Regions from separate parts of the Cupriavidus sp. F041 genome, predicted to be linked through region 3. Evidence: riboswitches for the same ligand, from Rfam matches in the RefSeq annotation. Region 3 holds a riboswitch; each other region holds the start of a gene.
What was found. A riboswitch is a leader RNA that binds a small molecule or an ion and turns the genes downstream of it on or off. The one in region 3 is predicted to bind glycine.
Positions count from the first base shown of each region.

Region 1 (10,062 bases), 1.1 Mb from region 3:
ACGGATGCCGATGCTGCGCGTGCCGTTGCCCACCTTCAATTGCGCCACCAGCCCATGGCCGCCGACGGTGTGCACGTCGTAGCCCCACTCGCGCAGCAGGGTGGCGGCCATCCCGGCGGTGCGCGGCACGTCGGCGCCAAGCTCGGGATGCGCGTGGATGCGGTGCCGCAGTTCGGCGAAGCGCGCCGCGGATTCGTTCAGGGCGGACGGGACATTGCCTGGGGTCTGGGTCATGACAGTACGATCCTGGATGTGCTGTGGAATAGGGAAAGAGGGGAAGACGATCCTGGCGCGCGTCAGTCGCGGCCCGGGTGGCTGGGGAACATGGCCAGCGCGCTCAGGCTGATGCAGGCAGAGGCAAACAGGTACCAGGCCGGCGCCATGTTGCTGCCGGTGGCGGCGATCAGCCAGGTGACGATCAGCGGGGCGAAGCCGCCGAACACGGTCACGCCAAGGCTGTACATCACCGACATGCCGGTGGCGCGATGGTGGCGCGGCAGCGCCTCCATCATCAGCGCGGCGCCGGCGCCGCTGCTGACCGACATCAGCGCCACGGCGCCGCCGATCAGCGCCATGGTGAGCGGCAGGCCCGGCCCCGACGAGAGCAGCATGAAGTTGGGGTACACCAGCGCCAGCGATGCCAGCCCGCCGGCAAACAGCAGGGGCTTGCGGCGCGGCAGCCGGTCGGCCAGCAGGCCGGACAAGGGCGCTACCACCAGCATGGCGAGGCCGGCCATGCAGGCCGCCAGGAACGCGGTGACGGGCGGCATGTGCAGCGTGTTCACCAGGTAGGTGGGCATGTAGAACACCATGATGTACATCGACGAAGTAGAGCCGGTCATCAGCAGCATGCCCAGCAGCAGCGTGCGGCCATGCTCGCGGAACACCGCGCCGATGCCGCCGTGTTGCCCGCCCTCATGCGTTTCCTGCAGATTGCGGCGGATATACATGCCCACGGGCGCGATCAGCAGACCTAGCAGGAACGGCAGGCGCCAGCCCCAGTCATGCATGGCTTCCGGGCTGAGCAGGGCCGATACCGCAGCACCTGTCAGCGCGCCCAGCAGCGCGGCGCCGCCTTGGGTGGCGGCCTGCCAGCTAACCAGGAAGCAGCGGTTGCGCTTGCTTGCCGACTCCAGCAGCAACGCGGATGCCGCGCCGACCTCGCCGCCCGCCGACAAGCCTTGCAGCAAGCGGCCGAGCACGACCAGCACGGTCGCTGTCACGCCGATGCTGGCGTGGGTCGGCGTGAACGCGATCAGCGCCGTGCCCGCGGTCATCAGCGCAATGGTGAGCGTGAGCGCGGTCTTGCGCCCGCGCCGGTCGGCCAGGCTACCGATCAGCACCGCGCCGAGCGGACGCATCACGAAGCCGGCGCCAAACGTGGCAAAGGACAGCAACAGCGAAGCCAGCGGGCTGCTCGACGGAAAGAACAACTTCCCGATGGTGGCGGCGAAGAAGCTGTAGACGGTGAAGTCGTAGATCTCCAGCCCGTTGCCGATCGCGGCGGCGACGATGGCGCAGTGCGAATGCGGGCGGGCCGCGGTGGGGGCGGCGGCGGATGCCGTGCCGGCGGGGCTGGATAGCGCGGTAGGCGCGTGTGTCATGCTTTCCTCCTCGGGTGGGATTGGCTCGGGACGGTTGCGGCGCGGCGCCGTCTCTAGTGGTGTGCTGGCATGGTAAGAGCGAGGCGCCGGATAAGCACTTCGCTTTTTTTCATGGGTATGAGAATCTGGAATAGGCGGGAATAGGCGGGCATGGGCGCCAGCCATCGGGAATGGCGGGCGATGCTCAAAGGGGGGAGGGGTGCCGCGCAAGCCGGCGGGGGGGCAGCTTACGCGCGTCCATGCAACGGCGCAGGCGCAGGCCAGTTCAGGGGGCGGCCGCGCCGCCCAGCGCCGGGGAGTCACCGGAAAGCGCTTCCAGCATGGCATCGTGCAGGCGAGCCGCGGCCCAGGTCAGCACGTGCCGGTCGCGCGTGACCAGGGAGATGGTGCGCTCGGGCACCGGCTCTTCCACCTCGATGAAGTCCATATTGTCCGTGACGAACTTGCTGCCGCGCGATTCGCTGGAAAGCAGGATCAGGGTATCCGCCTTCCAGCACAGTTCCAGTGCCAGTCCCATGGAGGTGCACTCGATCACCCGCGCGGGGGGCGCCAGGCCATTGCCCGCGAACAATTGATGAAAGGGCGAACTGGTGTCGGAGAGCGGGTCCAGCACCAGCCAGTCGGCCTGCTGCAGCAAGCGCACCGAGCGGGCCGCGCGCAGCGGATGCCCGCGCCGCGCGGCAATGATGGTCGGCAGGCGGCAGGCCTGGGTGCAATCCAGTCCGCGGTCTGCCGGCAGCAATTGGGATGTCACCGCAAAGTCCATGGTGCCCTCGCGCAGGTGCTCCAGCAACTGCGTCGGTCGCATCTCCTGCACGCGCAGGCGGGCGTTGGGAAACTCGCGCCGGAAGGTGCTCAGGCAGGCCGCCATCGGCCGCATCACCGCCGTGACCGGCGTCACGCCAACCGTGATCTCGCTGACCACGCTGCCCATCATGTCTTCCAGGTCCTCGCGCGCGCGCCGCACGTTCTCGCTGATCAGCCGGGCATGCGTGACCATCCGCTGGCCATGGGGGGTGAGGCGCACGCCCCTGCTCGAACGCACGAACAAGGTGGCGCCGACGCTGCTCTCCAGTTCCTTGATGGCCTTGCTCAGCGCGGGCTGCGTCAGGTGAAGGATGCGCGAGGCTTCCTGGATGCTGCCGGTGTCAGCGATGGCGGCCAGGGCACGCAACTGGTTAAGCTTCATGGGGAGCCTGCGGGGTCGTGGACGCACATGGTAACGGCAAAGCGCCCGGCGCAGGTGGCCGGGCGCAGGGCGCAGTAACGAGCGCCGCAGTTCGCGCTCAGTGGGCCGTTACGCCGGCCGGACTTGCCGCCACGGAAAGCGCCCGTGGGCCCTTGTGCACCGGCAGCTCGCCGCTGAAGGCAAAGTCCACTTCCGGCACATAACCGCTGATGATGTCGGCAATGGCGCGGCCCGAGCCGCAGCCGTGCGTCCAGCCCAGCGTGCCGTGGCCGGTGTTGAGGTAGAGGCCGTCGATCCCGCTGGCACCGATATACGGCACGTTGCCCGGCGTGGCGGGGCGCAGGCCAGTCCAGAAGCGAGCGAGTTCAGGACGGCTCATGCCCGGGAACACGTCCAGCGTGCGTTTGACGATGGCATCGCAGCGCACCGGGTTCAGGTCCATCGCATAGCCATTGAGTTCGGCGGTGCCCGCCACGCGCAGGCGGTCGCCAAAGCGCGAGAACACCAGCTTGTACTCGTCGTCGGTCAGGCTCACGCTGGGCGCGCGCGCGGGGTCGAGCACCGGCAGCGTCACCGAGTAGCCCTTGGCGGGATAGATATCCAGCTTCACCCCCAGCGGGCGCGCCAGCATCGGGCTGAAGCTGCCCAGCGCAAGCACATAGGCATCGGCGCTTTCGATCTGGTAGCCGCCGGTTTCATCGGCGATCTCCACGCCGCGCATCCTGCCGCCATCGGCATGCAGGCGCTGCACCCGTACGCCGTAGCGGAAGCGCACGCCAAGCGCCTCGCACTTGGCCGCCAGCTCGGTGGTGAAGCGGTGCACGTCGCCGGATTCGTCCTCGCTGGTATAGGTGGCGCCAGCCAGGCGCGGCGCGATATTGGCCAGCGCCGGTTCCAGGCGTACGACTTCGTCGGGCCCGATCACGCGGCGCTCGCAGCCCAGTTCGCGCATGATGCGCGCCGGCTCGATGGCCGCGTCGAACTCCTTCTGGCTGGTGTAGAAATGCAGGATGCCGCGCGTCAGGTGGTCATACTCGATGCCGGTTTCCTCGCGCAGGGCCTGCAGGCTGGCGCGGCTGTACGTGCCCAGGTTCAGCAACTGGATCATATTGTGGGTGGAGCGCTTAGCCGTGCACTCGCGCAGGAACTTCAGGCCCCATGACCATTGCGCCGGGTCGGCGCGCAGGCGGAACAGCAGGGGCGCATCCTCCCGGCCCAGCCAGCGCAGCATCTTCAGCGGCGCGGCCGGGTTGGCCCATGGCTCGGCATGGCTGACCGAGATCTGGCCGCCGTTGCCAAAACTGGTTTCCCGGGCGGCGCCCGCATTGCGCTCCAGCACCACCACCTCATGCCCGGCCTTGGCCAGGTACCACGCAGAAGCGACGCCGATCACGCCGGCTCCCATCACGATGACTTTCATTCTTCAGGCTCCGGACAGCAAAAAGGGGCAGACAGGCCATCTGGCCTGTCTGCCCCCACTGTCCTTTTGCCTGAGAGATTCGCCGCACCCACCACGGGTGCCGGCTTGCCCCTTCGGCGGCCGCATGCCGCGCCACGCTTGGTGGTCCGGTCCGGCGCTCTCCAGTTTTATCGGTTTCCAGTCTTCTGCACCTGAGCGTTTCAGGGGTACGCCTTCGGTAGAAACGCCCAACCTGATATGACGGGGGGCGCCTCGTTCTCCTGGAAGCCGCACCATAGCACGCGTGGCGGGGAGACTGCAAGGGCAGTATAGGTAGCGGGCGTCGGGCCCGCCCGCCGATGTAGCAGCGTTTTGTAGCATCTCCTTCTGGAGTCGCCGATTCTTAAACGTTTGAAGTAGCCGCGCGCCGTACCGCTGGAGGAAATCCGGGCATCCGCCCGGCAAGTTGCGCGAGTGCGTCATATCGGACTCACGGAGCTAATCGCACTGACATGGTTCCCCAGCCTCGTAAGGAAACTAAAAGGAGCGTATCCGCAGGTCACGCTCCAACCCGACGTGGACCTTTCGGCTTCATTGCGCGACAAGAAAAGGCCAGGAATTGCTTGAGCTTTGCGAAAGCTGAATCGCCTGGAAGAAATCCAGAAGGGCAGTATCACACTCGATGGGCAAGATATTCACGCGCCATCACTGAACATCAATAAATTCCGCAGCCACGTTGGCTTTGTTTTTCAGCAGTTCAATCTCTTCCCGCATTTGTCCGTGAGCGAGAACATCTGTCTCGCACCGACAAAGGTCGCGTCGAAGAGCAAGAGTGAGCCGAAGCAAAAGGCGCTCGCGCTGCTCGAACGCGTCGGTCTTGGCCACAAGGCTGAAGCGTATCCTCAGCAGCTCTCCAGTGGGCAGCAACAGCGGGTCGCCATCGCACGCGCGTTGGCGATGGACCCACCCGTCATGCTGTTTGATGAGCCTACGAGTGCGCCGGACCCGGAGATGGCGGGAGAGGTGCTGAACGTCATGAAAGGCTTGGCTAAGGACGGCATGACAATGGTCTGTGTCACCCACGAGATGAACTTCGCCCGAGAAGTCGCAGACCGCGTCTGGTTCATGGACCGGGGTGCCATTCTCGAAGAGGCGGCTCCGTCAGCATTCTTCTCGTCGCCGCAACATCCCAGAGCGAAAGCGTTCCTTTCCGACCGCCGTTCGCACTAACTGGCATCCGCCGCGGAACGGATATTCTGAAGGCCATTGCCCTCGGTGCCAAGTTCGTATTCGTCGGCCGGCCATTCGCATACGCAGCCGCCATTGCCGGTGAGGCCGGCGTCACCCACGCCATTGAGTTGCTGAAGGCGGAAGTCTCGCGGGACATGGCAATGCTTGGCATCAATTCCCTTTCCCAACTGGACGCGACGGAGTCGCCTTACCACCATCGCTTACTGCCCGGGCGACGATAAAGAAAGCGAACTGACTCAGGTCCAGTCGGTCAGCGCCAGAACGTCAGCGCCCCTGTCGAGAATCGCGGCCCGCTGCAGCAAGTCGCTAGGGTCGCAGAGCCCAACACAAGTGCCGGCAAGGGTCATCCTTGCCTGAGCAGTTGCGCGCAGGCTTGCCGCTTCGTGGCGCAGGGCCTTGATGCCGGCCGAGACAGTCCAGCGAGTCCTTCTCCCACTGCGAGCGCCGGCTAGCGACGCGTCGTTCGTGACCACGGGAGAAGCGAGAGCTTGATGCATATTGACCTTCAAATTTTTCTATGCCTCGTTTCGCTTGGCGGTATCTCGCGAACGGGCGTTCTTTTTTGTTTTGGCAAACATGCCAGAGTCTTGCTGGCCACTAGCGGCGATGAACTCGCCGATGACGTTGCAAATAACCGCTCGCGTATTTAACTGGACCTAGATGACAATTTGGAGTCAGGTGAGTGCCGAAAAAGACGGATATCAGTGGGGCGCGGGTTAACCTTAGCGCTGTGTCATGGCGACTTGCCGACCACCTACCATGCCATGGGTGGTGAGGGTCACAATGGCCAAGAGATAAGCCGGAAAAATCTATTTAATTCTCAGATTAAGAATTTTTAATTCTGCATGGACTCGCGATATAGTCCTGCGGCCACCGTGTCACCAGTTTCCGGCGACGTGGTTTTTTTTGTGCGCGAACGTGCACTGAATTTTCTTCTGGCAGCAAGCGCCTACGGGGCCATTGAGCGAGGCAAGGTCCTTCACGCGTCAGGCGCGCGTTGCATGCCTACTTGAGCTCGCAGTACATGCATAGCGCTGAGCTTTGTGCAGCATTGCGGAACTCCCGTGAGGCTTGGACTTCAGGCGGAGCCTTATCGAACGGGATGTGGCAGAAACCCCAGCGCGCGAAATAGGCGGGAGCCGATGCAGACAAGAGAAAAGCATGTCGGACTTCAGTGCCGCGGGCGCGCACGAGAAGCTTTTCTACGAGGCGGCTCGCGACGCCCCTATCTCGATAGCCGGACTCCACTGCCACGGACCGGATGATAATTGCTCAGCAGTCAGAAATATATGCGACAGAAGGATGGCGGAAGAATGAGCGTACAAGCGTCGGGTTTTCCGCCACGGTTTGAAGCTGTTCGTTAACCTTTTGTTGCAGGTCCTCACCTTTACGAAGAGGCCTGCGTGCCACACCTGTGCGCTTGGTATGACTCCACACCAACTCGTCTGGATTAAGGTCGGGCGAGTAGCCAGGCAAGAAGTGCAATGCGAGCTTGCCCTTTGTCGATTGAACGTAGCGCTTCACGCATGCCTTCTTGTGCGCGGGCAGTCCATCGACCACCATGTGCACGCTGTTTTTTCGCCCGCGCATCAACTTTTTGAGGAGTTCGACGAACAGCTCTCCCGTCAGACCGCCTTTGTAGGTGGCGAACCAGAAGGCCCCCTTGGAGTTGACCGCCGACGCGGCACTGATGCTCTGGCGCTGCCCCGGCCGATCGATCACCGGGGTCTTGCCACGCGCACCCCATGTCTTGCCATGCACGGTGTCGGCACGAAAGCCAGACTCGTCCCAGAAGAAAATGTCAGCCTTCTGTGCCTTTGCCGCCTTCGCGATGGCAGGAAAGGTCTCCTTGCGCCATGTCTCAACGGCCATTGGATCGCGTTGATAGGCGCGTTGCAGTGGCTTTTGCGGCGTCAGTCCCCTGCGCGCCAGAAGCGCACCGATGCTAGCCAAGGACAGATCCACTCCGAATTTTTCTTCCACCAACAACTGAACAATCTGGCGCGTCCACAAACCAAAGTCAAAACCGTATTGCGTCGGATTCTTGCCATTGATCCAGCGAAACACCTGGGCTTCTTGGCTGTTCGTGAGTTTGCGTGGCCTGCCACTACCTTTGGTTGAGCGCAAAGCCTGCAAGCCCTTGCCGCGGCCCATGGTCATAGCGCGACATCGGAAGGCCCAGGAACGATGCATGCCAAAGGACTTGGCCACGTCCTCGGGATGCTCACCCTCCCTCATCCGCTGCACCGCCAGTACGCGCATTTCCTCAAGGGTGTTATGCGCCAAGGTTCGTCCATCTCGTTTCATTAACGTCGGATTTCAACAGATCATGGAAGTTCAATTTTTGTCGCATATATTTCTGACTGCTGAGTGAGTGTCCACGACGCTCCGCTGCAGCACAGCCAACGATACGACCGTCACAAAGCGCAATCTGGAAGCTGTCGAGGATCTCCGTCACGTCCTCCGTGGCTAGGCCGCATTCTGCCAGCAACGAAGTCATCGGCTCGATGTCGGCTTGGGACGCCGAACGGAGATAAACGTGGGTAAGCATAAAGCTGTCTCCGGTCAGTGCTCGATGAGGCTCTGGGCGCCCTGGCACTTTGTTGATGCCGCGCGTCAGCACCCACTGCTGATACGATGCAACTAGTTGCGGGATGCTACCAGCTTGAACGCTCTCGTGACAAGCCCGAGGCAACTCCAATTTGTATCACTATGTGATATATGTGTCGCCAGCGCGCGCAGACCGGAGCCTGGCAGAATTGCCGTTCTCCTGGAAGCCGCGCATTAGCACGGGCTAAGCGGAATCGCAATGACTGGTGGGAGGCCCGTATCGGGACAATGCTCCCATGCTGCCGCGGCACCTTCAAGTGCCGCCACCGCGCCGCTTGTTGCCGGTGAGCATGGCGGCGATGAGATTCTCCTTGTGAGCCATGCTCATCGCGACGGCGGCAATGAGGTGTATGACGATCAGCACCATCAGGGCTTCGGCCAGTAACTCGTGCACGTCCTTCGGTCCATCCTCACCCCAGAATGCGTCCAGCCTCGACATCCAGCCCGTCACGGCGAGCGCGATGATGATGGCCCACATGGTGATCATCATCATCGCGCCGAGCGGCGTGTGGCTCAGATACCGGGGCGGGCGGTGGGCAATCAGTGCCTTGAGGTAGGCCAGGAGGCGGGAGGGCGTGGGCAGCCACGCGGAAAACCTGGCAGGCTCGCTACCGATGAAACCCCACAGGATCCGGAACAGGACCAGTCCGGCGGCAACATAGCCCATTGCGCGGTGCGACGGGCCGCCGGAGTCCTCGACCAGGCCCCGCAGCACAAGCGCGGCCACGCTCCAGTGCGTCAGGCGCACGGCAATATCCCAAACGCGAACCGACGCAGCGCCTGTCATCATGGCGTGCCCGCCTGAGACCGCCGTTACTTCTCGATTTCCGATTTCACGACATCGAGGGTCTTGGTGTCATAGTAGATCTCGGCCTTCTTGCCTTCCTTCGTCGTGCCGTAGATCTCGTAGCAGTTGCCGTCCACCTTGAACTTCTTGATGGTGTAGCCCTGGGCTTCGATCGTGGCCCTGGCGTCGGCTTCTTTCATCCATTCGGCTTTGGGATGGGCGACGCACTTGGCACCAGCGATTGCTCCCGTTGAGAACACGCCAGCTAGGAGGAACAGGCAAATACGCTGCATGGAAGGCCTCGGCTCAGTCATATGTGACAGCGAAGCATAGACAAACAGGTAACGATTCGCAATACGGATTTGCCCCTGCCGCCGCGAGGGCAGCGTATCGGTTTCAGGGGGACTGATCGGCTTGCGCTAGAATGGCTAATGCAGGCCAGGATTGCGCGGCGCCATTCCGGCGTGCGCGGCACATGGCGCATGTGCGTGCAAGCACCGATGTGGTGCGCCGGCGCCGGCCAGGCAACGCCGCAGTAGCCCAAGTTTCCCGCAGCGCTTCGCCTGCCCCATTTTTGAATTCACATGCAGCTTGACGATACCAACCCGCAAAACTCCTTCCTGAACACAACGCGCAAAGAGCGCAAGCGTGTGCAGGTGTACCTGGTCAGCGGCATCCGGCTCGTCGGCTCCATCGAGTCATTCGACGCCTTTGTGGTGATGCTGAGCACACCTGGCGGCATGCAGACCATCTACAAGCGAGCCATATCGACCATCCAGCTGGACACCGGCACGCGCCCGCCCGGTGGTGGCGGCGGCGGCGCGCGTGCGCCGGGCAGCGGCCCGCGCACGCCGGGCGTTGGTCCGCGCACGCCACGCGTGACGTCCGACGGCAACCCCCAGGCACCCCTTGTGGTGACGCGAAAGCGTCGCTCCATGGTGCCCGGTAGCGGAAACGAATAGGCTGCCACGCTGCCGCGAAGTCCGTTTTTGCCGGATGCGTTGCTGATCGCCGCGAATTGCTGCGTCCGATAGCCGCTGGCCGAGTTTGTCCTCGCCATGATCGGGTCGAGTGGCTCGAACCCGATCCGACAGTGATGAATCGCCCGGCCCATCCGGTGGCACGTGCTGGCGATGGTCACATCCCGGCCTCTTCACGTTCTTCCCGGGCGACTTGCTCGTAATCGTCAGCTCGTCAGCGCCCCGGCGGGCTCGCCGGGGCC
Region 1 is NZ_JBVASY010000001.1:3,470,820-3,480,881, forward strand. Features, by position in the region: gene ACZY0R_RS15970 (M20 aminoacylase family protein) at 1-234, opposite strand, end outside; gene ACZY0R_RS15975 (MFS transporter) at 297-1,604, opposite strand; gene ACZY0R_RS15980 (LysR substrate-binding domain-containing protein) at 1,870-2,793, opposite strand; gene ACZY0R_RS15985 (D-amino acid dehydrogenase) at 2,891-4,213, opposite strand; glycine riboswitch at 4,262-4,388, opposite strand; gene ACZY0R_RS15990 (amino acid ABC transporter ATP-binding protein) at 4,823-5,422, shown strand; partial or broken gene ACZY0R_RS15995 (alpha-hydroxy-acid oxidizing protein) at 5,422-5,664, shown strand; gene ACZY0R_RS16000 (GNAT family N-acetyltransferase) at 6,449-6,697, opposite strand; gene ACZY0R_RS16005 (IS630 family transposase) at 6,716-7,750, opposite strand; gene ACZY0R_RS16010 (GNAT family protein) at 7,719-7,994, opposite strand; gene ACZY0R_RS16015 (cytochrome b/b6 domain-containing protein) at 8,307-8,843, opposite strand; gene ACZY0R_RS16020 (PepSY domain-containing protein) at 8,867-9,133, opposite strand; gene hfq (RNA chaperone Hfq) at 9,425-9,802, shown strand.
Region 1: it holds a riboswitch for glycine, as region 3 does, so the genes downstream of both, ACZY0R_RS15985 (D-amino acid dehydrogenase) here and ACZY0R_RS10725 (D-amino acid dehydrogenase) in region 3, are expected to answer to the same signal.

Region 2 (10,062 bases), on a different contig from region 3:
TCCGCAGGACCTGACCCTGCGCGTGGTCAAGGAGCACGTGGGCCGGATGAAGCAGTTCCTGGACGAGCCCGCTTCACCCGGCACGCTGGCTGGCTACATCGGCGCGGCCTGGCTGGTGCGGACTGCGTTGTCCGCGCCGCGCGCCGCCACGCCGGCCGACCTGCGGCGTGCCCTGCAGGCCCGCGTCGACGTGGGCGATTTCGTGTTGGATTTCACGCGCGGCTCGCGCGGCTCGCAATACGTGCAGCTCGCGGCGATGGGCAGCGGAACGGCCCGCTGAACGGTCGCGGCCGCGCGCTAGCCGGCGCTCAGGCCCGCGGCAGCACGATCCGCACGCGCAGCCCGCCCTCCGGCCGGTTGGCCAGGCTCAGTTCGCCACCGTGGCGCGAGACGATATCCGCGGCGATCGACAGGCCCATGCCGACCCCGCCCGTCGCGCGGTTGCGCGAGGATTCGAGCCGGTAGAACGGCTCCAGCACGCGCGCCATTTCTTCCGGCGGAATGCCGGGGCCGTCGTCGCAGACGTCGATGACCACGCGCTCGGCGCTGTCGGCCAGCGCGATGCGTGCGCTTCCGCCGTAGCGGTGTGCGTTTTCCACCAGGTTGACCACGGCCCGGCGCAGTTCGGCCGGATAGGCCAGCAAGGGCTCCGCGCCGCCGGACAGGCTGACGTCCTGGCCAATCTCCGTGGCGTCGTCCACCACCGCCTGCAACAGGGCATGCACATCCACCCGCTGGCGCGGCGCGGCGGCGCCGTCGCGCTCGCGCAGGTAATACAGCGTGGCATCGATCAGCCCGTTCATCTCGGCGAGGTCCTGGCGCAGGCGATAGCGCACCTGGTTGTCGTCGACCCCTTCGATACGCAGGCTCATGCGCGTCAGCGGCGTGCGCAGGTCGTGGGACACCGCGGCCAGGAAACGCGATTGCTGCGCCAGCTGGGTGCGGATGCGCTGCTGCATATGGTTGAAGGCTTTGGCGGCGTCGCGGGCCTCGGCCGGGCCGCTGTCCTCGTCCAGCGGCGGCGCGTGCACGTCCTGGGCCAGCCGGCTGGCGCTGCTGGCAAGGCGCTGGACGGGCCTGGCCAGCAGGCGCGCTCCCACCCACGACGCAGCCACGATGGCGGCAAGCTGGAACAGCAGCCCCAGCCGGGGTGGGCCAAAGCCACGGCTGCCGCGCGGCCGGCGTGGCGGCGGCGGACCGCCTTCGCTGCTGCCCGTGCCCGCTTCGGCGCCGGACGGGGGGACTCCCCCGCGGCCCGGTTCGCCCGGCGGTGGGGGCGGAGGCTCGCCGCCGGGGACGAAAGTGAATCCGCTGTGCCCAGGGTGAGGAAAAATGCTCTCGATGACCGTGACGCCGAGCAGGTGGACGGCCAGCATGATCGCCGCCATCACCAGGAACAGGCGGATGAACATGGAGTCATGGCGGGCCACCCAGGCCGGGCGCTCAGCCTTCGACGGTGCCGGTAAAGACATAGCCTTCGCCTCGGACGGTACGGATCAGCGCCGGGTCGCGCGGGTCGTCGCGCAGCTTCTGGCGCAGGCGCGAGACCAGCAGGTCGATGCTGCGGTCGAAGACATCGAGATCGCGGCCACGCGCCTGGTTGATCAGCAGTTCGCGGTCGAGCACGCGGTTCGGGTGTTCGATAAAGGCCAGCAGCAGGCGGAACTCGGCATTGGACAAGGGCACCACGGTGTCCTCGCCGTCCACCAGTTGCCGCAGCGTGGTATTGAGGCGCCAGTGGCCGAATCGCAGCTCATGGCCGCCCACCGCCGGGGGGCGCTTCACGCCGCCGCCCCGGCTGCGGCGCAGTACGGTGTGGATGCGCGCCACCAGTTCGCGCATCTCGAAGGGCTTGGTGACGTAGTCGTCGGCGCCCACTTCCAGCCCGACCACGCGGTCGGCCAGTTCGGTGCGCGCGGTGAGCATGATCACCGGCAAGTCGCCGCGCTCGCGGATTTCGCGGCAAAGCGCCAGGCCGTTTTCGCCGGGCAGGGAGAGGTCGAGCACCACCAGGTCGTAGTCGCGCACGGCCAGCGCGGCGCGCATGGCGGCACCACCCTCCGCGCCATCGGCTTCGATGCCGAAGGTGGCCAGGTATTCGGCCAGCATGGAGCGGATCTGTGGATCGTCGTCGACGATCAGCAAGTGCAAGGGCGTAGCGGGGGAAAGATCCATCGGGTTTCGCAGGAGGCTATTGCGGCGGTTTGCAGCGGAGTTCGCGGCAGGTTTGCGTCGAATCGGGGGTGAATCGGGCTCGGCCGGGCAGCGGCCGCCGCCAGGGATTCACTCTACCAGCCCGGCGTTGCGCCCTGATAGGCGCGTTGTGGCCGCTTTGTATCAGGCGCGATACAAAGCCCGCCGCCCGGCGGCCCGCTTTGTACGGCATTGCTTCGGCGCGCTGACCAAGCCCTCAAGCAAACGCGGGCCTGGCTTTTTAAGATGGCATGTCGCCAACCCGCTGCTTTGCACCCGGCAGGCCCGCACAGGCGGCCCGGCGCCCCGCTATGCTTTAGCCATCCGCATGGTGTCGGCGGCCCGGGCCTCTCCCCCGCAAGAGTTCCACGGAGATTCCCATGACCCAGCCACAAGCCTTGTTACCCCGCTTGTTACCCTCAATCCGCGCCCTGCTATCGCTTGCCGCGCTGTGCGCAGTGTGCGCGCTGGCCTTGCCCGCCCATGCGCTGCAGACCGGCGCGCCGGCCACGGCCGGGCCTGGCCGGCCAGGCTCACCCGACGCGCTGCGTGACGCGCTGGCACTCACGCCGGCGCAGACCGCCCTCTGGCAAGCCGCCCGCGCCGCCGCGCGCGAGGCGCATGCGCATGCACTGGAACTGCGGGCGCGCTTTATCCGCGAGGAGGGACCGTCCGATGCCGCCGGCACGGCCAACGCGCCGGAGCCGTCGCTGCGCGCCCGGGCGGAGCGCGAAGACCGCCTGCACGACGCGCTCGACAAGGACCGCCGCACCGTGCGCGACCGCTGGATCGCCTTTGACGAAAGCCTGGATGCCGGCCAGCGCAAACGCCTGCGCGCCATGCCGGAAGCGGGCCGCTGGCCGTGGCCGGGCGGGATGCCTGGCCTCTTCGCCGGCGGCGCGATGCCCCCGCATAGGCCCGCGCCCATGCCCTGCGCCTTCGGCGCGGATGGCCCGGGCAACGTACCCGGTGCTGCGGGACCTCACCGACAAGGAGCACACGATGCGCAGTAAGCATGACTCCCCCGGCAGCCGCCGCCGCTTTCTCGGCGGTGTGCTGGGCGGCTCGCTCGGCGCGGGCCTGATCGGGCTGGCGGGCGATGCCGCCGCGCAGTCCACGCCGGCACTGACCGAGGGCCCTTTCTATATTGACCAGGCGCTGATGCGCAGCGATATCCGCGATGGCCGGCCGGGCCAGTTGCTTCGACTGCGGCTGGTCGTGGTGGATACCGACCGCGGCTGCGCGCCGGTGGCCGGCGCGCTGGCCAGCATCTGGCACTGCGATGCCGGCGGCAGCTATAGCGGCTATGACCAGGCCGGCATGCCGCCGCCCCCCGGTGCGCGGGGAGACCGTATACCACCGCCCGCGGGTGGCGCCGGGCCAGGGCGGGAAGAAGGCGGCATGCACGCTGCGCCCACCAGCGCCGCTCGTTTCCTGCGGGGCGTGCAACCCACCGGAGCCGATGGCAGTGCGCAGTTCCTGACGATCTACCCCGGCTGGTACGCGCCGCGCGCGGTGCATATCCATCTGAAGATCCATGTGGGCAAGGAGGAGGTGCTGACCTCCCAGATGTTCTTTGACGAGGAGGTGAACCGCGAAGTGCTCCTCGGCCACCCCGCTTATCGCGCTCGCGGCGCCTCGCCGTACCGGAACAGCCAGGACCCGATTGCCGGCGCGCATCCCGGCCTGGTGCGGGTGCGCCGCTTGCAGGATGCGGCCGGCACGCTGGAGGGTGAGTTCACGATAGGTATCGCGCGAACCTGAGGCAGCCCCGGTCCTGCCCATCAAAAAAACGCCCCCGGACACTCAAGTACGGAGGCGCGTAACAGGGAAGAAGTCGGGCATCACGGCCCGGCCACCCCGCTCCGAAGGGACGAAGCAGTGCGGCGCCCGGACCAGAACGACAGCCCAGGCACGATCAATGGTAATGAGGCATCAGGCCGGGGTCTTGTCCCGCTTGTAGGGCAATGTATCGGCTGTGTAGGTTCGGGCTTTGTACGTCCGGCGCCGGCTACGCTGCGGTCTTGCCGGGCGTGCCCAGCAACGCCTTGAGTCCGGCCAGGCGGTCTTTCGGACTCATGGCCGGGGTCTCGTCCTTGATCTCGGGCGCTTCCTCTAGCTTCATCTCGCCGATAAACCGCGAGGGCTGGCATGAGTAGGTGTCGCGCGCGCGCTTGCGCTTCTTGCACCAGCTGATATGCAGGCTGCGCTGGGCGCGGGTGATGCCCACATACATCAGCCGGCGCTCCTCTTCGATCTTCTCGTCGGTCATGTCCTCGTCTTCGCGGCAGTGCGGCAGGATGCCCTCTTCCACGCCGACCAGGAACACGTGCGGATACTCCAGCCCCTTGGAGGCGTGCAGCGTGGACAGGCGCACGGCGTCGGGATCTTCCTCGCGGCCTTCAAGCATGCTCATCAGCGCCACCGTCTGCGTCAGCTCCAGCAGGTTCTTGCCTTCATCGCCAAAGCCGTCGGCGGTGTCGAAGCCGGTGGCTTCGCCCTCACCCGTGGCCTCGGGCTTGGTGCCTTTGCGCTTGAGCCAGTCGAGGAATTCCAGCGTGTTGGTCCAGCGCGATTGCGCCTGGCGTTCGTCGAACGTGTCGTAGAGGTAGGCTTCGTAGTGGATGCCTTCCATCAGGTCGTCCAGCACTTCGGTAGCGGGGTCGCTGGCCGCGCGCCCGGCCAGCCGCACCATCGCCTCGCAGAACACGCGCAGCGGCTCCAGCTGGCGCGGCTGCAGCTTGCCCTCGATGCCGCCCATCATGGCCGCCTCGAACAGCGAGACCTTGGCCTGGCCGGCGAAGGTGCCCAGTACTTCCAGCGTGGTGTTGCCCACGCCACGTTTGGGCGTGGTGATCGCGCGGATGAAGGCGGGATCGTCATCCGGGTTGGCGATCAGGCGCAGGTAGGCGCAGATATCCTTGATCTCGGCCTTGTCGAAAAAGCTCTGCCCGCCCGACAGCACATAGGGAATGCGCTCGCGGCGCAGGATCTGCTCGAACAGGCGTGCCTGGTGGTTGCCGCGGTACAGGATGGCGTAGTCGCGGAACTGCGCGCGCCGCTCGAACTTGTGCGCCGACAGGCGGAACACCACGGATTCCGCCTCGTGCTCCTCATCGTTCATCGGGTTGATGGCGATGGGGTCGCCCATGCCGTGCTCGCTCCACAGCTTCTTGTCGAACAGCTTGGGATTGTTGGAGATGACCGAGTTGGCCGCTTCCAGGATGCGCACGGTGGAGCGGTAATTCTGCTCCAGCTTGACCACCTTCAGGTCGGGGAAATCGGTCTGCAGCAGCTTCAGGTTGTCCAGCGTGGCGCCGCGCCAGCCATAGATGGCCTGGTCGTCGTCGCCCACCGCGGTGAAGGCCGGCGCGCGCAGGTGCGAGCCGCCGGCGAGCTGCTTGAGCAACTGGTACTGGCAGGCGTTGGTGTCCTGGTACTCGTCCACCAGGAAGTAGCGCAGCCGGTTCTGCCAGCGCATGCGCACCTCTTCGTTGCGCGCGAACAGCTCGGCCGGCAGGCGGATCAGGTCGTCGAAATCCACCGCCTGGTAGGCGTGCAGCGTGGCCACGTAGTTGCGGTAGATCAGCGCCGCCTGATGATCGTCGGGATTCTCGGCCTGGGCGATGGCGGTCTCGGGATCGACCATGCCGTTCTTCCACAGCGAGATGGTGCTCTGCACGTTGCGGATCAGCTTCTTGTCGGTGCTGGCGAGCTGCTCCTGCACCATGCCGAAGCAATCGTCCGAATCCATGATGGAGAAGCGCGGCTTCAGGCCTACGTGTTCGGCCTCGGCGCGCAGGATCTGCACGCCCAGCGAGTGGAAGGTGCTGACGGTGATCTGCTTGATCGGAATCCGCTTGCCCTCGCGCGTGGTCTTGCCTTCCATCAGCTTGGCAATACGCTCCTGCATCTCCTTGGCGGCCTTGTTGGTAAAGGTCACCGCGGCGATGTGCTTGGGCTGGAAGCCCTTGTCCTCGATCAGGTGGGCGATCTTCTGCGTGATCACCCGGGTCTTGCCCGAACCGGCGCCGGCCAGGACGAGGCAGGGGCCGTCGAGATAGCGGACGGCTTCGGATTGGGCAGGATTGAGTCCGTGGGTCATGCGAGGCGGGGGTGACGGATGCGCAACGCGGCATGCGCGATTGCTGGGCGGAGGCTGGATGTTAACACGCGGCATTGGCCCCGCCCCAAGTAGGAAGTGGCCATCACGGAGCCGGTAACACTTCGTAAGCCCGGGAGCCGCGAACCTCCTGGCCCGTCTAATTTTTATGTCCGGCACGAGTATGCCCCGTGCGGGATGCACTTCACGATACGTTGGAGGGAATCATGAACACCCTGCATTCCTTAAGCAAGGCGGTCCTGATCGGTATCGCGGTAGCCAGCATGGCGGGTTGCGCCGATATGACGCCAAAGCAGCGCAATACGGCGATCGGTGCTGGCGTCGGTGCAGTAGGCGGTGCCGTGCTGACTGGCGGTGACGCACTAGGCACCCTGGGCGGCGCCGCCGTAGGCGGTGTGATCGGTAACGTCACGACCGACAATCATCACAGGCGGTAGTGCGCCGCAGCAGGATGGCGGCCCCAGCCGGATGCGTTGACAAAGCCAGGACGCTCCCGTAAATTGCGCGCATCCGACCGGGAGAGCGCGCGAAGCTTGCGCCGCCGAAGGGGTATCACCCGAAAACTCTCAGGCACCATGGACTGGTCGGATCGGCTTGCAACATGCACACGATGCAAGCCGTACTCTGGAGAGCGGCACCCGCCATTTGCTTGATGAATGGTGAGCGTGCCCACCGAAGGGGCGCGCAAGGCCTGGGTCCTGGTTTAACGGGGCCGCCTTGTAATCTCTCAGGTATCGAGGACAGAGGGGTCATCCGCCGCAGCGGATCTGGCAGCGCTATTGCGCGCCGAATCCTGCGGCGGATGGCCCTTTTTTCGTTTTCGAACCGAGATTAGCCTTCCCCCGAGGATTCCATGACGCTCCAGGCCACGCCCCTCAACGCTATCCACCGCGCCCTCGGCGCCCGCATGGTCGACTTCGGCGGCTGGGACATGCCGGTCAACTACGGCTCCCAGATCGAGGAACACCACGCCGTGCGCACGGACGCCGGCATGTTCGACGTCTCCCACATGTGCGTGGTCGATCTCAATGGCGAGCATGTGCGTGCCTTCCTGCGCGGCCTGCTAGCCAACAATGTGGACAAGTTGCAAACGCCGGGCAAGGCGCTGTACTCCTGCATGCTCGACGAAAAGGGCGGCGTCATCGACGACCTGATTGTCTACTTCTTCGCCGAGGACCACTTCCGCCTGGTTGTGAACGCCGGCACCGCCAACAACGATATCGAATGGATCGCCGCACGCAACGCCGCCACCAATAGCGGCGTGAGCATCACGCCGCGCCGCCACGACAACGCGCCCGACGGCGTGGCCCCGCTGGCCATCGTCGCCGTGCAGGGCCCGAACGCCCGCGCCAAGGTGTGGAGCGCCTTTCCCTCGACGCAGCCCAGCGAATCCCTGAAGCCGTTCAACGCCGTGGTGGTGCAGGATCCGGCGCTCGGCGAAGTCATGGTGGCGCGCACCGGCTATACCGGCGAAGACGGTTTCGAACTGGTGGTGCCGGCCGAGAACGTGGCCGGCCTGTGGGAAAAGCTGATCGCCGCCGGCGTGCGCCCGGCCGGCCTGGGCGCGCGCGACACGCTTCGCCTGGAAGCGGGCATGAACCTGTACGGCCAGGACATGGATATCCACACCTCGCCGCTCAACGCGGGCCTGGCCTGGACCGTGGACCTGCAAAGCGAACGCGATTTCACCGGCAAGGCGGCGCTGGTCGCCGGCGGCCAGACCCAGCAGTTCGTCGGGCTGATCCTGCGCGAAAAAGGCGGCGTGCTGCGCGCCCACCAGAAGGTGATCACCCCCGCCGGCGACGGCGAGATCACCAGCGGCACCTTCAGCCCCTCGCTGTCCCAATCCATCGCTTTTGCCCGCCTGCCGCGCGACGTTGCCATCGGCGCCGAGGTTCAGGTCGAGATCCGCGACCGCAAACTCGCCGCGACTGTGGTTAAACTGCCGTTTGTGCGCAATGGCAAGGCACTCGTGAGTTGAACGCTCGCACCCGGTCACAGCGCGCCCGCCGGCGGTTACCCATCGATCATCGTGTATCGGAAGCTCCGCCCGGCTGGCGCTGAATAACAAATTGAATCTGGAGCAATCCCATGAATTTCCCCGCCGACCTGAAATACACCGAGTCCCATGAATGGGTGCGCGTCGAAGCCGACGGCACGCTGACCATCGGCATCACCGACCACGCGCAGGACGCGCTGGGCGACATCGTCTTCCTGGAACTGCCGGAAGTGGGCAAGTCGGTCGGTGCCGGCGACGCGCTGGCCGTGGTGGAATCGGTCAAGGCCGCGTCCGACATCTACGCCCCGGTGGCCGGCGAAGTGATCGCCGTCAACGATGCCGCCGCCGCCTCGCCCGAGAGCGTCAATGCCGACGCCTTCGACGCCTGGCTGTTCAAGCTCAAGCCGGCCAACAGCGATGACGTGAACGGCCTGATGTCGGCCGACGCCTACAAGGCCAACGTCGGCGCCTGATGCCAGATCGTCATTCCCGCGCCACGGGAATGACGGACAAAGACTGTCCGCGACGCGGCCGGGCCGACCACCCGCCGCACCGCTCCCACGAGATCCTTGCCATGAACGCCCCCCTGCCCATGACTGCCGCCCAAGTTGCCCGGCCCACGCTGGCCGAACTGGAGGCGCGCGACGCCTTCGCCTCCCGCCATATCGGCCCCGATGCCGCCGAGCAACAGCACATGCTCAAGGTGCTCGGCTATGACAGCCGCGCCGCGCTGATCGACGCCGTCATCCCCGCCGCCATCCGCCGCCGCGACGGCATGCCGCTGGGCGAGTTCACCGAGCCGCTGACCGAGGAAGCGGCGCTGGCCAGGCTGCGCGGGCTGGCGAACAAGAACAAGGTACTCAAGAGCTTTATCGGCCAGGGTTACTACAACACCCTGACGCCGGGCGTGATCCTGCGCAATATCTTCGAGAACCCGGCCTGGTACACCGCCTACACGCCCTACCAGCCCGAGATCTCGCAAGGCCGCCTGGAAGCCATGCTGAACTTCCAGCAGATGGTGACCGACCTGACCGGCCTGGATATCGCCAATGCGTCCATGCTGGACGAAGGCACCGCGGCCGCCGAGGCCATGACGCTGCTGCAGCGCGTCAACAAGCACGCTTCCAATACCTTCTACGTGGCCGACGACGTGCTGCCGCAAACGCTGGAAGTGGTACGCACCCGCGCCCTGCCGCTGGGCATCGAGGTCAAGGTAGGCCCCGCTTCGGAAGCCGCCGGCGCCCATGCCTTCGGCGTGCTGTTGCAGTATCCCGGCGTCAATGGCGATGTCGCCGACTACCGCGCCATCGCCGATGCCGTGCACGCCGCCGGCGGCCTGGTGGTGGCTGCCGCCGACCTGCTGGCGCTGACCCTGATCGCCGCGCCCGGCGAATGGGGCGCCGACGTGGCGGTGGGCAACTCGCAGCGCTTTGGCGTGCCGCTGGGTTTTGGCGGCCCGCACGCCGGCTATATGGCGGTCAAGGATGCCTTCAAGCGCTCCATGCCCGGCCGCCTGGTGGGCGTGACCATCGACGCGCAAGGCAACAAGGCCTATCGCCTGGCCCTGCAGACGCGCGAGCAGCATATCCGCCGCGAGAAGGCCACCTCGAACATCTGCACGGCGCAGGTCCTGCTGGCCGTGATGGCCTCGATGTACGCCGTGTACCACGGCCCGCAAGGCCTCAAGCGCATCGCGCAGCGCGTGCACCGCCTGACCGCCACGCTGGCCGGCGGCCTGGAGCAGCTC
Region 2 is NZ_JBVASY010000002.1:4,091,755-4,101,816, forward strand. Features, by position in the region: gene ACZY0R_RS36240 (ABC transporter substrate-binding protein) at 1-280, shown strand, start outside; gene ACZY0R_RS36245 (ATP-binding protein) at 309-1,472, opposite strand; gene ACZY0R_RS36250 (response regulator) at 1,444-2,175, opposite strand; gene ACZY0R_RS36255 (hypothetical protein) at 2,574-3,206, shown strand; gene ACZY0R_RS36260 (peptidase associated/transthyretin-like domain-containing protein) at 3,196-3,957, shown strand; gene ACZY0R_RS36265 (UvrD-helicase domain-containing protein) at 4,205-6,298, opposite strand; gene ACZY0R_RS36270 (YMGG-like glycine zipper-containing protein) at 6,523-6,753, shown strand; glycine riboswitch at 6,822-6,909, shown strand; glycine riboswitch at 6,931-7,070, shown strand; gene gcvT (glycine cleavage system aminomethyltransferase GcvT) at 7,170-8,297, shown strand; gene gcvH (glycine cleavage system protein GcvH) at 8,408-8,788, shown strand; gene gcvP (aminomethyl-transferring glycine dehydrogenase) at 8,890-10,062, shown strand, end outside.
Region 2: it holds a riboswitch for glycine, as region 3 does, so the genes downstream of both, gcvT (glycine cleavage system aminomethyltransferase GcvT) here and ACZY0R_RS10725 (D-amino acid dehydrogenase) in region 3, are expected to answer to the same signal.

Region 3 (10,062 bases):
TCATGCCGTCATCCTGAACGTGCCACAGGTCAAGGGGCGCTATTACACGGCCGAATTACTCGACGGATGGGGCGAAGTCATTGCCAATATCAACGAGCACAGGCGGACAGCGAGATCGTGGATCCGCTCTTCCAGTTCCGCAACTACAGCCTGCAACTGCCCGATCACTGGAGCACCATCAGCAATGGCGCAGGCTTCGGTACGGACTATTTCAGCCGCATCGCGGCGGCCAAGTCCAATATCTTCGTCAATAAGCAGAACGAGACCAAGTACTTCTATCAGGATCTCGATGCCGCCGGCGGTCGCCTGAACGGTGCCAACAAGTACACCGTTACCTTCGCCAAAGGTGCCGAGCCACCGGTAAAGGGCTTCTGGTCGCTCACCCTCTACAATCAGCATCATTTCTTCTCCGAGAATGCACTGAAGCGCTACTCCATCGGTACGAAGAACAAGAACCTGAAGTACAACGCCGACGGCTCTCTGACGCTCTATGTCCAGGCTGATTCGCCGGGCGCCGACAAGCAGAGCAACTGGTTGCCGGCACCGAAAAGCGAGGATTTTTCGTTGTACGTGCGGGCCTATTGGCCGGAGGCGGCCGCGCTGAACGGCAAATGGACGCCGCCGCCAGCTGTGAAATCGAACTGAGGGGACCCTCCCGCCAGCGTACAGAGTACAGAGCCGGGCTTGGCTATCGATGCGAGCCCAGACGTTACCCGTTACCTCCTTTCTTTGCCGCCTCTGCAAGGTGATCGATCAGCGCCAGCACGGTCCGCGTTTCGCGCGCGCCCCGCCGCGTGATGATCTTGAAATCGAGATGCGTGCTGTAGCGCTCTGGCGCGAGACGGCGCAACAGGCCGGGCGCCACCCATGCATCCGCATAGTGCGGCGGCAGAAAGCCAATGTAGTTCCCGGACAGGATGAGCATAGCGCGCCCTTCCACGTTGTCCACCATCGCTGCAGCCTCCTGCATGCCGAGCAGGTCAAGCTCCTGCCGCCCGAGGTAGCCGCGCGTCGCCAGGTTCGCACCGGCAACCTGCTCCGCCAGGCCCTTCTGACCGATATGGGAAAAGAGCGGATGCGGCGATGCGCAGTAAAGTCCTTGCTCCTCCCGATAGAGCAGGCGGTAGTCCAAGCCGGCTACCGGGTCCGGAAACGGCCCGACCGCCAGGTGGAGGCTGCCATCCAGCACCCGCTGTTCGAGGCGGTTGGGCGAGTCGATCTCGATATGTAACTGCACTTTCGGCGCGGCCTGGCCGAAGCTGCGGATCGCCGCCAGTTGAGGCGCCCCGCGGTCGGTCAGCGTGGCCTCGATCAGCCCCAGGCGAAGCACGCCGTGGAGTTCCTTGCGGATGGTCCCGGCTTCCATCTGGAAGGTATCCACCGCCGCGAGCAGCCGTTGTGCCGCGGCGTGCATTTGCTGCCCCTCCTCCGTCAGGCGAAACCCGCTGCGCCCGCGCTCGCACAAGCGCACGCCCAGTCGTGCCTCGAGTTGCGTCATGTGCTCGCTGATGCTGGACGCGCCAATCCCCAGCAGCGATTGCGCCGCGGCAAATCCGCCACATCCCACGATGGTTTCGAAGATTCTCAGTAGCTTGAGGTCCACATCCCGGAGTTTCACGCTTCGGCCTTTACTTCGGATTTATCCGAAATGAAGTTCTTAACATTCTGATTGTACCGGACCATTCCGTTGTCCAGAATGGACTCGTCCCTACCGCATCAACGAAGAAAGGATTGGTGAACACAATGTCTGAAAATCAATATGAGAAGGGCCGGCTCGACCTCCCGTTCGTCGGCATCTGCACGTTCGGCAAATCGCCGCTCTGCCTCGACTGGGACGCCATCGACGCCGACGTGGCCGTCATCGGCGCGCCGTTCGACTGCGGCACCCAGTGGCGTGCCGGCGCGCGCTTTGGGCCGCGCTCGATCCGCGAGGCATCCACGCTGTTCTCTTTTGGCCACAGCGGCGCCTATGACTTCGAGGACGATGTCGTGTATATGCCGGCCAACGAGGTCAGGATGGTCGACATTGGCGACGCCGATATGGTGCACACCAATACCGAGAAGTGCCATGCCAACATCGAATACGGGGTGCGCAAGATCCTGAAGGCCGGCGCGCTGCCCGTGGTGCTGGGCGGCGATCATTCGATCAATATCCCGTGCATCGCGGCCTTCGAAGGCCAGGAGCCGTTCCACGTGGTCCATATCGACGCCCATCTGGACTTTGTCGACGAGCGGCATGGCGTGCGTCACGGTCACGGCAACCCCTTGCGCCGCGCCGCGGAGAAGAGCGTGGTCAGCGGCATGACCCAGATCGGCATCCGCAATGTGTCCTCTACCGCACGCGAGGGATATGCCCAGGCGCGCGAGATGGGGTCGGACATCATCTCGGTGCGCCAGCTTCGCAAGCTCGGTATCCAGGGTGTGCTGGACCGCATCCCGAAGGGCGTACGCTATTACCTGACTATCGACATCGACGGGTTCGACGTCTCCATCGCGCCGGGCACGGGTACCCCGAGCCATGGCGGGCTGACTTACTACGAGGGTCTTGAATTGTTCGCTGGCCTGGCCGAGCAGGGCGACGTGGTGGGTATTGACCTGGTAGAAGTCGCTCCCGACTACGACCATACGGGATCCACCGCCATCCTCGCCGCGCAGCTTTTGCTTAACACGATCGGCCGGGTGATGCATCAGCGCAAGGTCAAGCGCGCCGCTGCGCGCTGAGCGCGAAACGGGCCGCGCCATCATCAAGCATGCCGTCGTCGTTACATGGCCACGCAGCGCGCTGTTCACCGGCGTCGCGCGAAATGGCAAAAATGGGGAGCCGCAATGTTTCGTCAATCTCGTTTCTGGACTGGCCTGGCCGCCGGCGTGCTGGCGTGCCAGTTGCCGTCCTTCGTCATGGCTGCGGAGCAGCAGGTCGTCAAGGTCGGCCTGACCGGCCCACTGTCCGGCCCGCAAGCCGCAATTGGCAAGGACAATGAAAACGGCCTGCGCATGGCCATCGATCAACTGAATGCACAAGGCGTTGTCGTCAACGGCAAAGCCGTGCGCTTTAGCCTGGTCTCCGAGGACGACGCGGCAGATCCGCGCACCGGCATGTCGGTTGCCCAGCGCCTGGTGGACGGGGAAGTGAAGGTGGTGTTCGGGCCGTTCAATTCGGGCGTCGCCATCCCGATCTCCCGCTTGCTGGACCAGGCCGGGATAGTGATGGCGACGGTGGCTTCGAACCCCGCAATCACCCAGTCCGGGTACACCTATATCTTCCGGATCTCGGCCAATGACAGCCAGCTTGGCAAGCGCATGGGCGAGTTTGCTTCAGCCAAACTGCGCGCCAGGCGTTTCGCGGTCATCGACGACCGGACAGCCTATGGCCAGGGCGTGGCGGACGAGTTCGTCAAGGCGGCCAGGGCGGAAGGCATCGAGATCGTTGCGCGCGAATTCACCTCGGACAAGGCCGTGGACTTCGTCCCGATCCTGACCCGGATACGCGGCATGAAGGTGGACGGCATCTTCTATGGTGGCTACTACTCGCAGGCCGGACCGCTGCGCAGCCAGATGAAACGGCTCGCCATGACCAACGCCTATCTGCTCGGTGGCGATGCGATGTGCAATATCGAACTGGCCAGGCTGGGGGGCGATGCCGTGGACGAGCATGTGTACTGCCCGCAGGGTGGCCCCGTGCTCGAGAACACCGGCCCGGGGCGTCAATTCAAGACCGACTACAGGAAGCGCTACAACACAGATCCGCTCACCTACAGCGCCTCCCTCTATGACGGCCTCAGGCTGGTAGCCCAGGCGATGAAGGCAGCCAACTCGGTCGAGCCGGCGCAATACCGTGCCGCGCTGGCGGGCATCGATATGCAGGGAGTGGCCGGCCGATATCGCTTCGACCCCAGCCGTGACCTGCGGGATTCGCCGATCACCATCTACACCTACCGCAACGGCGCCCAGGTGCCACTGCCGCAGGACAGGTAGCGCCAGTTGGCTAGCCTGCCTCGTTGGCAGGCACGACATAGCCGCCTCGGGATTCTTTTTTTGTCGAAGGATCGGCGATCCGCCGTACCGCTGCGCCTTCTTGCCCTGCATAAGGAGTTCAACACCCCTGTATTACTCACAGAGCAGACCCACAAAACACACCACAAGACACATCACAAGACTGGTTTCCCCGTTGCACGCGGCAAAGGCCCATGCCCGGACAGACGTAGCGCGACCAGGACAAAAAAATTCGGAGACAGCGTATGAGCAACACAAAATCCTTGCGCGGCATGGAGCCGTTACCAAGCGGCAGGCACCGCCCGGGACACCCAGCGAGCCAGGCCCGCAGCGGCCCTGTGGATGCCGACACCAGGCAGGTACTGCGCCGCGCTACCGCGGCGGGCTTTATCGGCACCTTCATCGAATGGTTCGACTACGCCGCCTACGGCTTTCTTGCAACGGTCATCGCGGTAGTGTTCTTTCCCAAGAGCGACCCGACCACCAGCCTGATGGCTACCTATGCCGTATTCGCGCTGTCCTTCGTCGTGCGTCCGATCGGAGGGGTGATCTGGGGGCATTTCGGCGACAAGTTCGGCCGGCGCAATACGCTGTCGCTGTCGATCATGATCATGTCCTGCTCTACCTTCCTGATCGCCTTCCTGCCGACTTATGGGCAGGTGGGCCTGTGGGCGCCGGTACTGCTGCTTGTCATCCGGCTCGTCCAGGGTTTCTCGGCTTCTGGCGAATACGCCGGCGCCTCGGCGTTTCTTGCCGAATATGCCCCAAACCGCAAGCGCGGGCTCTACACCAGTGTCATTCCCGCCGCTGAAGCCGCCGGCCTGCTCTTCGCATCGCTGTTCGTCGCCGGGCTGCATACGGTGCTGACCTCCGGGCAGTTGCTCGAATGGGGCTGGCGCGTGCCGTTCCTGCTGGCCGCCCCCTTTGGGCTGGTTGGCCGTTACATCCGTCTTCAACTAGAGGACACGCCGAAGTTCGTCGCGATGGAGCAAGCCAATCACGCACCGCAGGCGCCGCTGCGCGAGCTGCTCACCTCGCATCGCCGCACCATGCTGGTCGGCTTCGGCGTGACCTGCCTTAACGCCGTCGGCTTTTACCTGTTGCTCAGCTATATGCCTGTGTACCTGTCAAAGGAACTCGGCATGAGCGACTCGGTTTCCTTCCTGGTGTCTACCGTATCGCTGGCCAGCTATGTGCTGATGATTTTCGTGATGGGCTTGCTTTCCGACCGGTTCGGGCGGAAGACGATGCTGGTTTCCGCCTGTATCCTGTTTGCGCTCTTCACGGTGCCGCTGTTCCATTCATTGTCGAGCGCCGGCATTGTCGGCATCTTGCTGATCCAGGTGGCGCTGGGCGCCTTTCTCACCATCAACGACGGCACGCTGCCGTGCTTCCTGTCGGAGAGTTTCCCGACCCGTGTGCGATATAGCGGATTTGCACTCTGTTTTAACAGCGCGAACGCCCTGTTCGGCGGCACCGCCCCCCTGGTTGCGACCTGGCTGATCAGCGCCACGGGCAATAAGCTCGCGCCAGCCTGGTACCTGGTCGGGGCCGCGGTGGTGTCGCTGATTGCCATCCTGGCCAGCCGCACGCCCTCGGGCGGTGCGTTACCGGACTGAGCAAGCAAGCCAAGGGATCGCAGCTTGAAGCATAAGCGGAGATCCCGGGCAGCGCGGACGCAAGCCGGCTGCAAGACGACGCAGGAGAGACCGGCGGTGGCTGCGTGCCATCACCGGCGCCGACGGAGCAACCACCCCGGAAACTCTCAGGCAAAAGGACTGTGGCGTCGATTTAAAAATCTGGAGAGTGGCGTTCCAAGGAATGCCCACCGAAGGGGACGGCACCGGTCACCGGCCGATGCCAAAGCTCTCAGGTACCGGGACAGATGGGGTAGGAAGCCGAGGATTCGGCCATCGCTTTGCCTGACAGAGGACCCTGCCATGTCTCAGATCATTGTCATCGGCGCCGGCATTACCGGCGTCACCACCGCCTACACACTGTCGAAACTCGGTTACGAGGTGACCGTCGCCGACCGCCATCTCTATCCCGCCATGGAGACGTCGTTCGCCAACGGCGGCCAGCTCTCCGCCTGCAACGCGGAAGTCTGGAACAGCGCGGGAACGATTCTCAAAGGCCTGAAGTGGATGCTGAAACGCAACGCGCCGCTGCTGGTGAACCCGAAGCCGTCGTGGCACAAATACTCGTGGATGGGCGAGTTTGCATCGAACATCGCGCATTATCGGGAGAACACCATCGAAACGGCGAAGCTGGCCATTGCCGCCCGCCAGCATCTCTTTGCCATGGCCGAGCAGGAGAATATCCAGTTCGACCTGGAGCGCCGCGGCATCCTGCACTTCTATCACGACAAGGCCGCTTTCGAGGCCGCGGGCAGGACGAACGCGCTACTCGTGGCAGGCGGACTGGAACGCTTTGCAGTGTCACCGCAGGAGATCAGGGCAATCGAGCCAACGTTGCAAGGCGATTACTTCGGCGGATTCTTCACGCCATCCGATTCGACCGGAGATATCCATAAGTTCACGCGCGGCCTGGCGCTCGCTTGCGAGCGGCGCGGCGTGCGCTTCCTGCAAGGCACGGACGTGCGAACTATCGACTTATCCGCCAGCGGCGTGCGTATCGGCCTGCAGGCGGTGGACGGCGCGGCGTCGCCATCGGCAAACGCGAGCGCAGCGTTCGATATCGCCGGCGATGCGCTGGTGGTTTGTGCCGGCGTGGGCAGCCGGCATATTGCCGGCATGCTGGGTGACAGGATCAATGTCTATCCGGTCAAGGGCTACTCCATCACGGTGCATCTGGACGATGCCGACAGCGTGGCGAACGCACCGTGGGTCAGCCTGCTCGACGAAAGCGCAAAGATCGTGACGAGCCGGCTCGGCAAGGACAGGTTCCGCGTGGCAGGCACCGCGGAATTCAATGGCCAAAATCGCGACATCCGAGCCGATCGCATCGAGCCTCTCGTGTCATGGACGCGGCGCAATTTCCGCATCGATACCTCCCGCGTAGTGCCGTGGGCGGGACTTCGCCCGATGATGCCGGACATGATGCCGCGCGTGGCAAAGGGGCGGGCGCCACGGGTGTTCTACAACACGGGCCACGGCCATCTTGGATGGACGTTGTCTGCTGCAACGGCGGCGGCGATCGGCACGACCATCTTCGAGAGCTATCCCGTTGGGTAGGAGGCCGGTACTGCAAGACAAGTGACGCGCGCGTTCGTAGGCCCTCTGAATATCGCGCAGACCTGGCGCGCGGGATCGGGAACGCCCTGAGTAGGGTCGCGCCAAGGCAGGTATCCCGCCCTGGCGCCGCCGCCTGTTCCCCGGATCCGTGAGTGAGCTACATGCTCCTACCAGTCGCCATAGGTCGATACGATGCCACGCGGCAGCGCGTCGCGTTCCGCACCAAGGTGGGCGCCGCTCGCGTCGCCCGAGGCATCCTTGCCGACGGCGGTATGCACCACCACCAGGTTCAATGCGGGATCTACGAAGATGGCCTGCCCGTAGACACCCAAGAGGGCAAACCGGCGGTGACTGCCGGGCAGGATCCAGGTTTGCAGGCCATAACCGTAGTAGGTGCTGCCGTGGTACCGCATGTTCCCTGGCCGAAATGCTTCGGGTTGCCGTGCCGCATCCGTCATCGCGAGCAGGTGGTCGCGTGATACCACGGCGGTGCCCCTCACCAGGCCATCCGTCGCCATCATCAGGCCCAGGCGAGCGTAGTCGTGCAGCGTGGCATTGAAGGCGCCTTGCGCGAATTCCTCCTGGTCGACCGGGTTCACCAGCCAGGTCGCCAGCGCTTGGGCCCCTATCGGCTTCCATAGCTTCTCATCGACGTAGTCGCAGAGCGTGCGGTTCGTGGCACCGCGCACCACCAGCCCCAGGATTTGGGTCTGGGCCCCGGCATAGTTGAAGCGCTGCCCTTCGGGTTCGCTGCGTGCCGTGATCAGTCGAGCGGCCTGGGCAACACCGACCCGGCGCACGGCTTCGTTGAACCTGGCCCGATCGTCCTGCCCCGAGTAGTCCTCGATATACCGGGCGCCTGAGGACATGCGCATCAGATTCACGATCCGGGTCTGTCCGTACAGCGTGTCCTTGAGTTGGGGTACGTAGGTCTCGGCGGTGTCATCAAGGGAGCGGATGAAGCCTTCTTCCTGCGCCTTGACGATGGCCAGCGCGGTAATCGTCTTGGCCATCGAGTTGGAGAGCATCCGCATGTCAGCGCTGCGCATGTAGTTGTAGCGTTCCGCGACAATCTCGCCGTCCTTCACGACCAGAAGTCCGGTTGCACGCTGTCGCTGCATTTAGTCATCCAGGGGTCAGCTGGCGGCCATGAAAGCGGTAATTGAACGGCGTCTCGATGGCAGCCTTCTTCAGCACCAGCGGATCGTCTGCCGGGGCGAGCGCACAGGACGGATTGAAGCTGTCCATAGCGCTGAACGAACCGACGAGATAGGGTTCCGTGTAGGCTTGCTTCAGGCTGCGAGCCGCTGGATAACCCTCGGCTCTGCCCAGGGATTCTTCATCGGGGGCGGCAGCGTTTGCGCTGGCGGCGAGCAAGGCAATCAGAGGAAAGAAGAGCCGGCGAGCGAGTGTCATCATTGCAAGATGTCATTGCGATGGCTGCATATTCTCATATGCGATGAATACAATGGTCCGGCGGCGGTGAGAGGGCTGCTCACCGCCTCCCCCCGATCCACCGCACAATCTCCGCGAACACCGGCATATCCGGCGGCGCCGACAAGTCCAGCGCCAGGCAGCGCCGGTAGTAAGGACTCAGGTCCAGCCCCACCCCGAGCCCCAGTACTTCCACATCCCGCAGCGTCTCATGCCGCGCCACCACTTCCTTCAGGTGGTTGTCCAGGTAATAGGCATCGTTGGCCTGCCCCGTGGCCGTGTCCATCGGGCTGCCGTCGGATATCACGATCAGTATCCGCCGGGACTCCGCCCGGGCGAGCAGCCGCGCGCAGGCCCAGTCGACGGCCTCGCCGTCCACGCCTTCGCGGAACAGATCCGCCTTGAGCAGCGCGGCGATATCGGTGCGTGCGCGCCGCCAGTTTGTGGCGGCATCCTTGAACACCATATGGCAGGTTTCGTTCAGCCGGCCGGGATGCGCGGGCCGGCCTCGGGCCAGCCAGTCGAGCCGGGCGCGGCCGCCGTTCCACGCCCCGGTGGTGAAGCCCAGCACCTCGCTGGCCACGCCGGCCTGGTCGAGCGCGCGCGCGAGAATGTCGACCATCATCGCGACCCGTTCGATGTGCGCTTTCATCGAGCCCGAGCAATCGATCAGGAAGCTCACCGCGCAGTCCGCCTGCAGCTTGTGCCGCTCCTGCCGGAACAGCCGGCGCTCGGCCGGCGAACTGACCAGTTGCGCGAGCCGGCGGCCGTCGATGCGGCCTTCCTCTTCGCCGAAGGACCAGCCGTCGCGCTGCGGCACGGCAAGCGATGCCGCCAGCGCGCGCGCCAGCCGCGCCACGTTGATACCCTGTTCGGCGATGCGCCGGTCGAGGCGTTCGCGGTACTCGGCCAGCAGCGCCTTGCGGACCAGCGATCCCGGCGATATCTCGCGGTCATAACGCGTGGTGTAGGCGCGGTAGCCCTGCTCCGAACCATGCAGCACGCGGCTGTTGCCGGTGGCCGCGACCGCCATTGCCTCATACTCGTCGTCCTCGAAACCGAGCGCCAGCGAGAACGCCACGCGCGCGGCTTCCTCGTCCTCCTGATCGCCGGCATCGTCCCGTGCCCGCGCGGCGCGCTCTGCCTGCAGCATCTCGCCAACCAGCCGCGCCATTTCCAGCGCATGCTCGGCGAATGCGCCCTGCTCCGCGCGATGCCGGCGCAAACCGGCAAGCGACACCCCCAGCACCGGCACGATGGCCGCGCGCGTGGCTTCGATCAGGTCCTCGGTGTCTTCCAGCACGGGCCAGCCGGACAGGCGCGACCACGCGATCTGCGCCACCGTGTATAGCAGGATGCCCAGATGGCTTTCGGCCAGGCCCGCGCGGTAGAAAGCGCGGGACCAGTCCTCGAAACCGTGGCGCAGGTTCTGCGCCAGGCC
Region 3 is NZ_JBVASY010000001.1:2,340,729-2,350,790, reverse strand. Features, by position in the region: partial or broken gene ACZY0R_RS10755 (DUF1254 domain-containing protein) at 1-88, shown strand, start outside; gene ACZY0R_RS10750 (DUF1214 domain-containing protein) at 118-645, shown strand; gene ACZY0R_RS10745 (LysR family transcriptional regulator) at 710-1,618, opposite strand; gene speB (agmatinase) at 1,744-2,721, shown strand; gene ACZY0R_RS10735 (branched-chain amino acid ABC transporter substrate-binding protein) at 2,827-3,975, shown strand; gene ACZY0R_RS10730 (MFS transporter) at 4,239-5,612, shown strand; glycine riboswitch at 5,684-5,784, shown strand; gene ACZY0R_RS10725 (D-amino acid dehydrogenase) at 5,934-7,187, shown strand; gene ACZY0R_RS10720 (serine hydrolase domain-containing protein) at 7,355-8,308, opposite strand; gene ACZY0R_RS10715 (hypothetical protein) at 8,313-8,606, opposite strand; gene ACZY0R_RS10710 (cobaltochelatase CobT-related protein) at 8,683-10,062, opposite strand, start outside.